Alicycliphilus denitrificans K601: one gene and its partner. Each later gene encodes a partner of the first gene's protein in a complex. Links are inferred from orthologs where the notes say so. Each region holds a gene or a part of one and is shown in the gene's direction. Other genes may lie near its edges.

What was found.
Region 2: the proteins of dnaX (region 1) and ALIDE2_RS15835 are in contact, whole or in part, in a cryo-EM structure (PDB 8GIZ), measured with the Escherichia coli proteins. The link is inferred for Alicycliphilus denitrificans K601 from one-to-one orthologs.

The regions. Positions count from the first base shown.
Region 1 is NC_015422.1:2,758,186-2,762,803, reverse strand. What follows is about bases 1,276-4,142. They hold dnaX (DNA polymerase III subunit gamma/tau), read left to right. Parts: upstream 1,276-1,714; coding sequence 1,715-3,571; downstream 3,572-4,142. Other genes in these bases: recR (recombination mediator RecR), read left to right, coding at 3,955-4,142; ALIDE2_RS13145 (YbaB/EbfC family nucleoid-associated protein), read left to right, coding at 3,603-3,935; ALIDE2_RS13155 (TOBE domain-containing protein), read left to right, coding at 1,276-1,532. In the rest of the region: ModD protein, read left to right, coding at 1-668; more of ALIDE2_RS13155, read left to right, coding at 705-1,275; more of recR, read left to right, coding at 4,143-4,545; ALIDE2_RS13135 (MAPEG family protein), read left to right, coding at 4,556-4,618. UniProt on the Escherichia coli protein: Part of the beta sliding clamp loading complex, which hydrolyzes ATP to load the beta clamp onto primed DNA to form the DNA replication pre-initiation complex.
Region 2 is NC_015422.1:3,329,465-3,334,215, reverse strand. Bases 1,130-4,129 are described here. They hold ALIDE2_RS15835 (DNA polymerase III subunit delta'), read left to right. Parts: upstream 1,130-2,131; coding sequence 2,132-3,127; downstream 3,128-4,129. Other genes in these bases: ALIDE2_RS15825 (TatD family hydrolase), read left to right, coding at 3,565-4,129; ALIDE2_RS15830 (PilZ domain-containing protein), read left to right, coding at 3,144-3,503; tmk (dTMP kinase), read left to right, coding at 1,479-2,135; mltG (endolytic transglycosylase MltG), read left to right, coding at 1,130-1,482. In the rest of the region: CAF17-like 4Fe-4S cluster assembly/insertion protein YgfZ, read right to left, coding at 1-440; more of mltG, read left to right, coding at 487-1,129; more of ALIDE2_RS15825, read left to right, coding at 4,130-4,374; ALIDE2_RS15820 (ankyrin repeat domain-containing protein), read left to right, coding at 4,371-4,751. UniProt on the Escherichia coli protein: Part of the beta sliding clamp loading complex, which hydrolyzes ATP to load the beta clamp onto primed DNA to form the DNA replication pre-initiation complex.

The DNA.
Region 1 (4,618 bases):
GCGGGCGCGTAGAGGATCTGCTGGCGAGCGGCACGCCCGTGGCCGCGGGCGACGTGCTGCTGGCCGCCACCGGCGACGCGGCCGGCCTGCTGCGCGCCTGGAAGGTGGCGCAGAACCTGCTGGAGTACGCCTGCGGCGTGGCCGGCGCCACCGCGCGCATGGTGCGCGCCGTGCAGGCCGCCGCGCCCGGCGTGGCCGTGCTCACCACGCGCAAGCATGCGCCGGGGCTGCGCCGCATCGCGCTCAAGGCCACCTTGAGCGGCGGCGCGTTCCCGCATCGGCTGGGCGTGGGCGAGACGGTGCTGGTCTTCCCCCAGCACCGCGCGCTGCTCGGCGGCTGGGACGGCGTGGCCGAGCGCCTGGCCGCCGTGGCGCACGCGCTGGCCGAGAAGAAATGCGTGATCGAGGCGCATTCGCTCGACGAGGCGCTGCGCGCGGCCGCCGCAGGCGCGGACGTGGTGCAGTTCGACAAGGCCGCGCCGCAGGACCTGCGCGCCTGGTGCCCGCCGCTGCGCGCGCGCCACCCGCGGCTGCGGCTGCTGGCCGCCGGCGGCATCAACGCCGGCAACGCGGCGGATTACGCGGCCAGCGGCGTGGATGCGCTGGTCACCAGCAGCCTGCACTACGCCCCGCCCGCCGACGTGGGCGTGAGCGTGGCGCCGCTGTAGCCTCTCTACACTGGCGCCTTCAATGAAAGGACGGCCATGACGGCAGCAGCGCAGCAGGACGGCGCGCGCATCGAATTGCGCGGATCGGTGTGGATGACGGTGGGCGGCCGCAGCCTGGGCGGGCCGGGCCGGGTGGAGCTGCTGGCGTACATCGCCACGCATGGCTCCATCAGCCAGGCGGCCAAGGCCATGGGCATGAGCTACAAGGCGGCGTGGGACGCCATCGACGCCATGAACCAGCTCGCGGGCGAGCCGCTCGTGGAGCGGCTCGTGGGCGGCAAAGGCGGCGGGGGCACGAAGCTCACTGAAAGAGGGATGCGCCTGGTGCGCAGTTTCGGCGTCATCGAGCGCGCGCACCGCCGGTTCGTGGACCAGCTCAGCACGCAGGCGCAGGGCGTGGCCGATGACTTCCTTTTGATACGGAGAATGGGCATGAGAACGAGTGCACGCAACCAATTCTTCGGCACGGTGACCCGCGTGACGCCCGGGGCCGTGAACGACGAGATCGAACTGGACGTGCCCGGCATGGGCCAGAAGCTCGTCGCCATCGTCACGCACGAGAGCGCCCAGAGCCTGGGCCTCGTTCTGGGGGCCGAGGCGTTCGCGCTGGTCAAGGCCTCGTCGGTCATCGTGGTGACGGACGACCAGGGCGCCAGGTTCTCGGCGCGCAACCGCCTGCGGGGCACCGTGTCGCGCGTACAGAAGGGCGCCGTGAACACCGAGGTGGTGATCGGCCTGCCCGGAGGCGCGGCGGTGGCCGCCATCATCACCAACGAGAGCTGCGACGCGCTGGGCCTGGCGCCGGGCACGGCGGCATCGGCGCTGTTCAAGGCGTCGAGCGTGATCGTGGGGGTTCCCGCGTAAGGCGAGGGGAAAAAGAGAGGGGAGGGTGACGAGCCTTACCCCCGGCACTGGCTCCACAGTTAGGGCTGCTTGGTTCCCCACCTGACCCGGTTGGCCGCTTCACCATGCGGGGAGGCCCGTCAAGGCGAGATTGTACGCCGGGAAACCGGGGCGAGCGGCCACGCACCATAGAATCACGCCCCATGTCCTATCTCGTGCTCGCCCGCAAATACCGTCCCAAGACCTTCTCGGAGATGGTGGGCCAGGAGCACGTGGTGCAGGCCTTGACGAACGCGCTCACGCAGCAGCGCCTGCACCATGCCTACCTGTTCACCGGCACGCGCGGCGTGGGCAAGACCACGGTCTCGCGCATCCTGGCCAAGTCGCTCAACTGCCAGGGGCCAGACGGCCAGGGCGGCATCACGGCCACGCCCTGCGGCGTGTGCCCGGCCTGCCAGGACATCGACAGAGGGCGCTTTCCCGACTACACCGAGCTCGACGCCGCCTCCAACCGCGGCGTGGACGAGGTGCAGGGCCTGCTGGAGCAGGCCGTCTACAAGCCGGTGCAGGGGCGCTTCAAGGTCTTCATGATCGACGAAGTGCACATGCTCACGAACACGGCGTTCAACGCCATGCTCAAGACGCTGGAGGAGCCCCCGGAATACCTCAAGTTCGTGCTCGCCACGACCGACCCGCAGAAAGTGCCGGTCACGGTGCTCAGCCGCTGCCTGCAGTTCAACCTGCGGCCCATGGCGCCCGAGACGGTGCTCGAGCACCTCGCGCGCGTGCTGGCGCAGGAGGGCGTGGCCGCCGAGCCCCAGGCGCTGCGCCTGCTCGCGCGCGCGGCGCGCGGCTCCATGCGCGACGCGCTGAGCCTGACCGACCAGGCCATTGCCTTCGGCAGTGGCCAGCTGCAGGAAGCCGCCGTGCGCCAGATGCTGGGCAGCGTGGACCGCGGCCATGTGTTCCGCCTGATCGATGCGCTGGCGCAGGGCGACGGCCGGACCGTGGTGGAGACGGCGGACACCTTGCGCACCCATGGCCTGTCGGCCGCAAGCACGCTGGAGGAGATGAGCGCCGTGCTGCAGCGCATGGCCGTGCTGCAGGCCGTGCCGCAGATGGCTGCCGCCGTGGACGCGACCGACCCCGAGGCCGCCGAGATCGCCCGCCTGGCCGCGCTGATGCCGGCCGACGAGACACAGCTGCTCTACAGCATCTGCCTGCACGGCCGCACCGAGCTGGGCCTGGCGCCCGACGAATACGCCGCCCTGACCATGGTGCTGCTGCGCCTGCTGGCCTTCAAGCCCGCTCCGGCCGATGCGGCCATGGCGGAAAAAAAAACTCTGACGCGGCCTGAACCCGCCGCCGCGCCGCCCGCGCGGGCCCATGAGGCGCCGCCGCAGCCCACGCCGGACGATGTGAACCGGGCGGTGCACGAGGCGATCGGCGCGGCGGAGCCCTCGGCGCCAAGTGGCCCGGCCCCAGCGCCCGCCGTGCGCCTGCCCGTGCGGGCGCCCGAGGAATTCCGACAAAATAAGCCTCAACCGCCCGCCAGCCAAGCGCAGACAGCTCCTGAAACGGTAGCAATACCTGTGCGCACCGTGCCCGAGCCCGGCGCGCGCCTGCAGCCCATGGCACCGGGCGGCGCCGCGCCCGCGCCGGCGCGGCTCGTGCCCACGGAGGAGGGCGACGCCTGGTACGCCGTGGTGCAGCAGCTCATCGCGCAGGAGACTATCACTGCCCTGGTGCGCGAGCTCGCACTGCAGTCGCAGCTCGTGGCGCGCGACGAAGGCCACTGGCTGCTGCGCGTGGAGCGCGAGTCGCTGAACCAGCCCACGGCGCGCGAACGCCTGCGCGCGGCCCTTGAGGCCGCGGGCCACGCGCGCCAGATCAGCGTGGAGGTGGGCGTGGTCATCGACAGCCCCGCGCGCCGCAACGCCCAGGCCGCGGCCGAGCGCCAGCGCGCGGCCGAGGACATCGTCCACAACGACCCCTACGTGCAGCAGCTGATGCGCGAGTTCGGCGCGAAAATCGTGCCCGGCAGCATCAAGCCCGCATAAGCATCTTTTTTATAAGCAAAGGAAACCACCCATGTTCAACAAGGGACAGCTCGCCGGCCTCATGAAGCAGGCCCAGGCCATGCAGGACAACCTCAAGAAGGCCCAGGAAGAGCTTGCCAGCATCGAGGTCGAGGGCGAATCCGGCGCCGGCCTGGTCAAGGTGCTGATGACCTGCAAGCACGACGTCAAGCGCGTGACCATCGACCCCAGCCTGCTGGCGGACGACAAGGACATGCTGGAGGACCTGGTGGCCGCAGCCTTCAACGCCGCCGTGCGCAAGGCCGAAGAGACCTCGCAGGAAAAGATGGGCAAGATCACGGCCGGCATGCCGGGCTTGCCCGGCGGGATGAAGTTCCCGTTCTGACGGCGCCGCCGCCCCGCGCATGTCCGACACCGGCTCCCTCGACGCGCTGATCCAGGCCCTGCGGCGCCTGCCGGGCGTGGGCGTGAAGTCGGCCCAGCGCATGGCCTTCCACCTGCTGCAGCACGACCGCGGCGGGGCGCAGCAGCTGTCGCAGGCGCTGGCCCGGGCGTGCGAGCAGGTGCGCCACTGCGAGCGCTGCCACACCTTCACCGAGGGCGCGGTGTGCGACACCTGCCTGGACCCGGCGCGCGATGCCACGCGCCTGTGCGTGGTGGAGACGCCGGCCGATCAGTCCGCCCTGGAGCGCACGGCCGCCTTCAAGGGCCTGTACTTCGTGCTCATGGGCCGGCTGTCGCCGCTGGACGGCGTGGGGCCGCGCGACATCGGCGTGCACAAGCTGCTGGAGCGCGCCGGCGACGGCGTGGTGCAGGAGGTGATCCTGGCCACCAGCTTCACCGCCGAGGGCGAGGCCACGGCCCACGCCATCGCCGAGGCGCTCAAGCGCCGCGGCATCCACGTCACGCGGCTGGCGCGCGGCGTGCCCGTGGGCAGCGAGCTGGAGTACGTGGACTTGGGCACCATCGCCCACGCGCTTGCGGACCGGCGTTGAGGCACCCAAAATGACCCGCTTCACCGTGGCCTACTGGTGCGTGCTGGCCGCGGCGCTGCTGCCCATACTGTGC
Region 2 (4,751 bases), 570 kb from region 1 along the record:
TACAGCTGCACCACGCTGGCTTCGCCCAGGTCGATCTTGGCCCAGGGCTCGCCGCCTTCGGGCAGCACGGCGCGGGCCGCGTCGCCCAGCAGGCCGTACAGGGCGAAGTCATCCGTCGCGTCGCTCAGCCTGGCCTTGGCGCGCAGCACGAACATGGACAGGCGCTTGAGTGTGGGCGCGAGCAGCTCGCGCGCGCACACCAGCAGCACCTCGGCATCGTTGCGCTTGAAGGCGATGAAGCTGGCCAGCATGCGGCCCTTGACGGTGAGGAAGGCCGCCAGGCGCGCATGCTGCAGGTCCAGCAGCGCGAAGTCATGGGTGAGTTGGCCGTGCAGGAACTTGGCGGCGTCTTCACCGGCGACGCGGATCACGCCGAGGTGGGATAAACGTGTCACGCCGCCCGCGGGCAGGGGCGGCGGTACTGGCTTGGGGTCGGTCATGGCTGAATTATGATGCCCGGCTTTCCTTCATACAGGCTGCAGGGTTGTGCGCAGGTTCCTCGTTCTGGTGTTGCTCGTCGTGCTGGCCCTGGCCGCCGGCGCGGCCTGGTGGCTGCAGGCCCCCATGCCCGTGCGCGCGGGCGTGGGCGCGGGGCAGCCGCTGGAGCTGGAGATAGAGCCCGGCACCACGCCGCGCGGCGTGGCGCGCGCCGTGGTGCAGGCCGGCTTCGACACCGATGCGCGCCTGCTGTTCCTGTGGTTCCGCCTGTCGGGCAAGGACCGCGGCATCAAGGCCGGCAACTATGAGGTCGCGCAGGGCACCAGCCCCCATGCGCTGTTGCAGAAGCTCGTGCGCGGCGAGGAGGCGCTGCGCGCCGTCACGCTGGTGGAGGGCTGGAACTTCCGCCAGCTGCGCCAGGCGCTGGCGCGCGCCGAGCAGCTCAGGCCCGATACCGAGGGCTTGAGCGACGCGGACATCATGGCCCGCCTGGACCGCCCGGGCGTACCCGCCGAGGGGCGCTTCTTTCCCGACACTTACACCTACGCCAAGGGCAGCAGCGACCTGGCCGTGCTGCGCCGCGCGCTGCACGCCATGGACCGGCGCCTGGAGGCCGCCTGGGCCCAGCGCGCACCCGACACCCCGCTGAAGTCGCCCGAGCAGGCGCTGATCCTGGCCAGCATCGTCGAGAAGGAGACCGGCCGCCCCGAGGACCGCGCCCAGATCGCCGGCGTGTTCAGCAACCGCCTGCGCGCGGGCATGCTGCTGCAGACCGATCCCACGGTGATCTACGGCTTGGGCGAGAGGTTCGACGGCAACCTGCGCAAGCGCGACCTGCAGGCCGACACGCCCTACAACACCTACACGCGCGCGGGCCTGCCGCCCACGCCCATCGCCATGCCGGGCCGCGCCGCGTTGCTGGCCGCCGTGCAGCCCGCCGATACGCGCGCGCTGTACTTCGTGGCGCGCGGCGACGGCACGAGCCACTTCAGCGTTACGCTCGACGAGCACAACCGCGCCGTCAACCGGTATCAACGCAAATGACGACAGGCCTGTTCATCACCTTCGAGGGCATAGACGGCGCGGGCAAGTCCTCGCACATCGAGACGCTGGCGCGCGCCCTGCGCGCGGCCGGGCGCAGCGTGACGCTGACGCGCGAGCCCGGCGGCACGCCGCTGGCCGAGAAGCTGCGCGCGCTGCTGCTCAATGACGCCATGGATGCGCTGACCGAGACGCTGCTGGCGTTCGCCGCGCGGCGCGACCACCTGTGCCGCGTGATCGGGCCGGCGCTCGCGCGCGGCGAGGCCGTGCTGTGCGACCGCTTCACCGACGCCACCTTCGCCTACCAGGGCGCGGGGCGCGGCTTCGATCTGCGGGTGCTCTCATATATGGAGCGGCTGGCGCAGACAGGGATTGGCCTGGGGCCTGATTCGATGCTTGAGCCCGATCTCACGCTGTGGTTCGACGTGCCGCCCGAGGTGGCCGCCGAGCGCCTGGCCGCGGCACGCGCGCCGGACAGGTTCGAGGCCCAGCCCGTGGAGTTCTTCGCCCGCGTGGCGCGGGGCTATGCCGACCGCGCCGCCGGCGCGCCCCGGCGCTTCGCGCGCATCGACGGGGCGCAGCCGCGCGAGCAGGTGGCCGCGCAGATGCTGGCCGCGGTGGCCGCGCGCGGCTGGCTGCCGGGGGCCGCGCCATGAACGCCGTGGCGCCCTGGATCGCGGCCCAGCGCGCGCAGCTGCTGGCGCAGCGCGGCCACGCCTGGCTGCTGCACGGCCCGTCGGGCCTGGGCCAGTACGCGCTGGCCCTGGAGCTGGTGCGCGCCTGGCTGTGCGACGCGCCCGGCGAGCACGGCGCCTGCGGCCGGTGCGCGAGCTGCCACGGCATCGACGTGCGCACCCATGCCGACCTGTGCGTGCTCATGCCCGAAACCCAGATGCTGGCTCTGGGCTGGCCCCTGCCCGAGAAGGCCCAGGCCGAGATCGAGGACAAGAAGCGCAAGGCGAGCCGCGAGATCCGCGTGGAGGCCATGCGCGACGCCGTGGAGTTCGCACAGCGCACCAGCGCGCGCGGGCGCGGCAAGGCGGTGCTGGTGTTCCCGGCCGAGCAGATGAACCACGTGACGGCCAACGCCCTGCTCAAGACGCTGGAGGAGCCGCCGGGCGACGTGCGCTTCGTGCTCGCCACCGAGGCCGCGCACGAGCTGCTGCCCACCATCCGCAGCCGCTGCCTGGGCCATGCCATGTTGTGGCCCCGGCCCGACGAGGCGCGCGGCTGGCTCGCGGGGCAGGGCGTGGCGCCCGATGCGGCCCAGGCCCTGCTGCGCGCCGCGGGCGGGCGGCCCGACGATGCGCTGGCCCTGGCCCGCGCGGGCCGCAGCCCCCAGGCCTGGGCCCTGATCCCCAAGGCCATGGCGCGCGGAGACGTCTCGGCGCTGTCCGAGCTCGAACCCGCCCAGGCCGTGGATGCGCTGCAGAAGCTCTGCCACGACCTGCTGGCGCAGCGCGTGGGCGCGCAGCCGCGCTACTTCGACGCGGCAGACCTGCCCCGGCCGCCCGGCCTGGGGCCGCTCACGCGCTGGTCGCGCGCGCTCATCCAGGAGGCTCGCACGGCCGACCACCCTTTCAACGCGGGCTTGATGCTGGAGTCGCTTGTAGCCCAGGCGCGCCAGACACTAAACTCGCGCCATTGATTTCCCCAGGCCACCTATGAGCAGTCCGTCCACAGCGCCGCGCCCCAGCGTCATGCAGCTGAACATCAAGGAAAAGGCTGCTCTGTACGCAGCCTACATCCCGTTCTTCGAGGAGGGCGGCATCTTCGTGCCCACGACGCGCGAGTACAGGCTGGGCGACGACGTCTACGTGCTGCTCACGCTGCCCGATGACCCGCAGCGCTACCCCGTGGCCGGCCGCGTGGCCTGGGTGACGCCGGCGCGCGCCGTCGGCAACCGCACGCAGGGCGTGGGCATACAGTTCCCCAAGGACGAGAAGTCGCGCCAGCTCAAGCTCAAAATCGAGGAAATCCTGGGCACGGCCCTGGCCGCCGACCGGCCCACGCAGACCATTTGAGGGGCGCGGTCCCGCTCTTGCCGCCGGCCTCTCCGGCAGGCTTTTCGTTTTCCATTGCGCCATGTTCGTCGATTCCCACTGCCATCTGAACTTTCCCGAGCTCGCCAGCCAGCTGCCCCAGATCCGCCAGGCCATGGCGGCGGCGCAGGTGGACCGCGCGCTGTGCATCTGCACCACCATGGAGGAGTTCCCCGCCGTGCACGGCCTGGCCACGGCCTATGACAACTTCTGGGCCACCGTGGGCGTGCACCCCGATACCGAAGACATGGCCGAGCCTTCGGTGCAGGACCTGCTGGAGCGCGCCGTGCTGCCGCGCGTGGTGGCCATCGGCGAGACGGGGCTCGACTACTACGGCATGGAAGATCGCAAGGGCGGGCGCAGCATCGCCGACCTGGAGTGGCAGCGCGAGCGCTTCCGCACCCACATCCGCGCCGCGCGCGCCTGCGGCAAACCGCTGGTGATCCACACGCGCAGCGCCTCGGGCGACACCCTGGCCATCCTGCGCGAGGAGGGCGAGGACGGCGCTGGCAACCGCGCCGGCGGCGTGTTCCACTGCTTCACCGAGACGGCCGAGGTGGCGCGCGCGGCGCTGGACTTGGGCTACTACATCTCGTTTTCCGGCATCATCACCTTCAAGAACGCGCAGGACCTGCGCGACGTGGCCGCCTTCGTGCCCATGGACCGCCTGCTCATCGAGACCGACAGCCCCTACCTGGCTCCCGTGCCCTACCGCGGCAAGACCAACAACCCGTCCTACGTGCCCTTCGTGGCGCAGCAGATCGCGGCCATCAGGGGCCTGCCGGTGCAGGAGGTGGCCCGGGCCACGAGCCGCAACTTCGAGCGGTTGTTCCTGCAGGGGGGCGCCGCATGACGAGCCGCCGCCGCACCCTGGCATGGCTGGCGCTGGCCGCCGCCGCACCCGTGGCCGGACTGGCGCATGCCGGCGCCTATGAGGACTTCTTCAAGGCCATAGAACTCGACAACGGCGCCGCCGTGGCCGACCTGCTGCGCCGCGGCTTCGACCCCAACGCGCGCGACCCCAAGGGCCAGCCCGCGCTCATCGTGGCGCTGCGCGGGGACTCGCGCAAGGCCGCGGCCGCACTGATTGCGGCCAAGGGCCTGAAGGTGGAAGAGCGCAACGCCAAGGACGAGAGCGCGCTGATGCTGGCCGCCCTGCGCGGCAACCTGAGCGCGGCGCGCGCCCTGATCAGACTGGATGCCGACGTCAACAAGACCGGCTGGACGCCG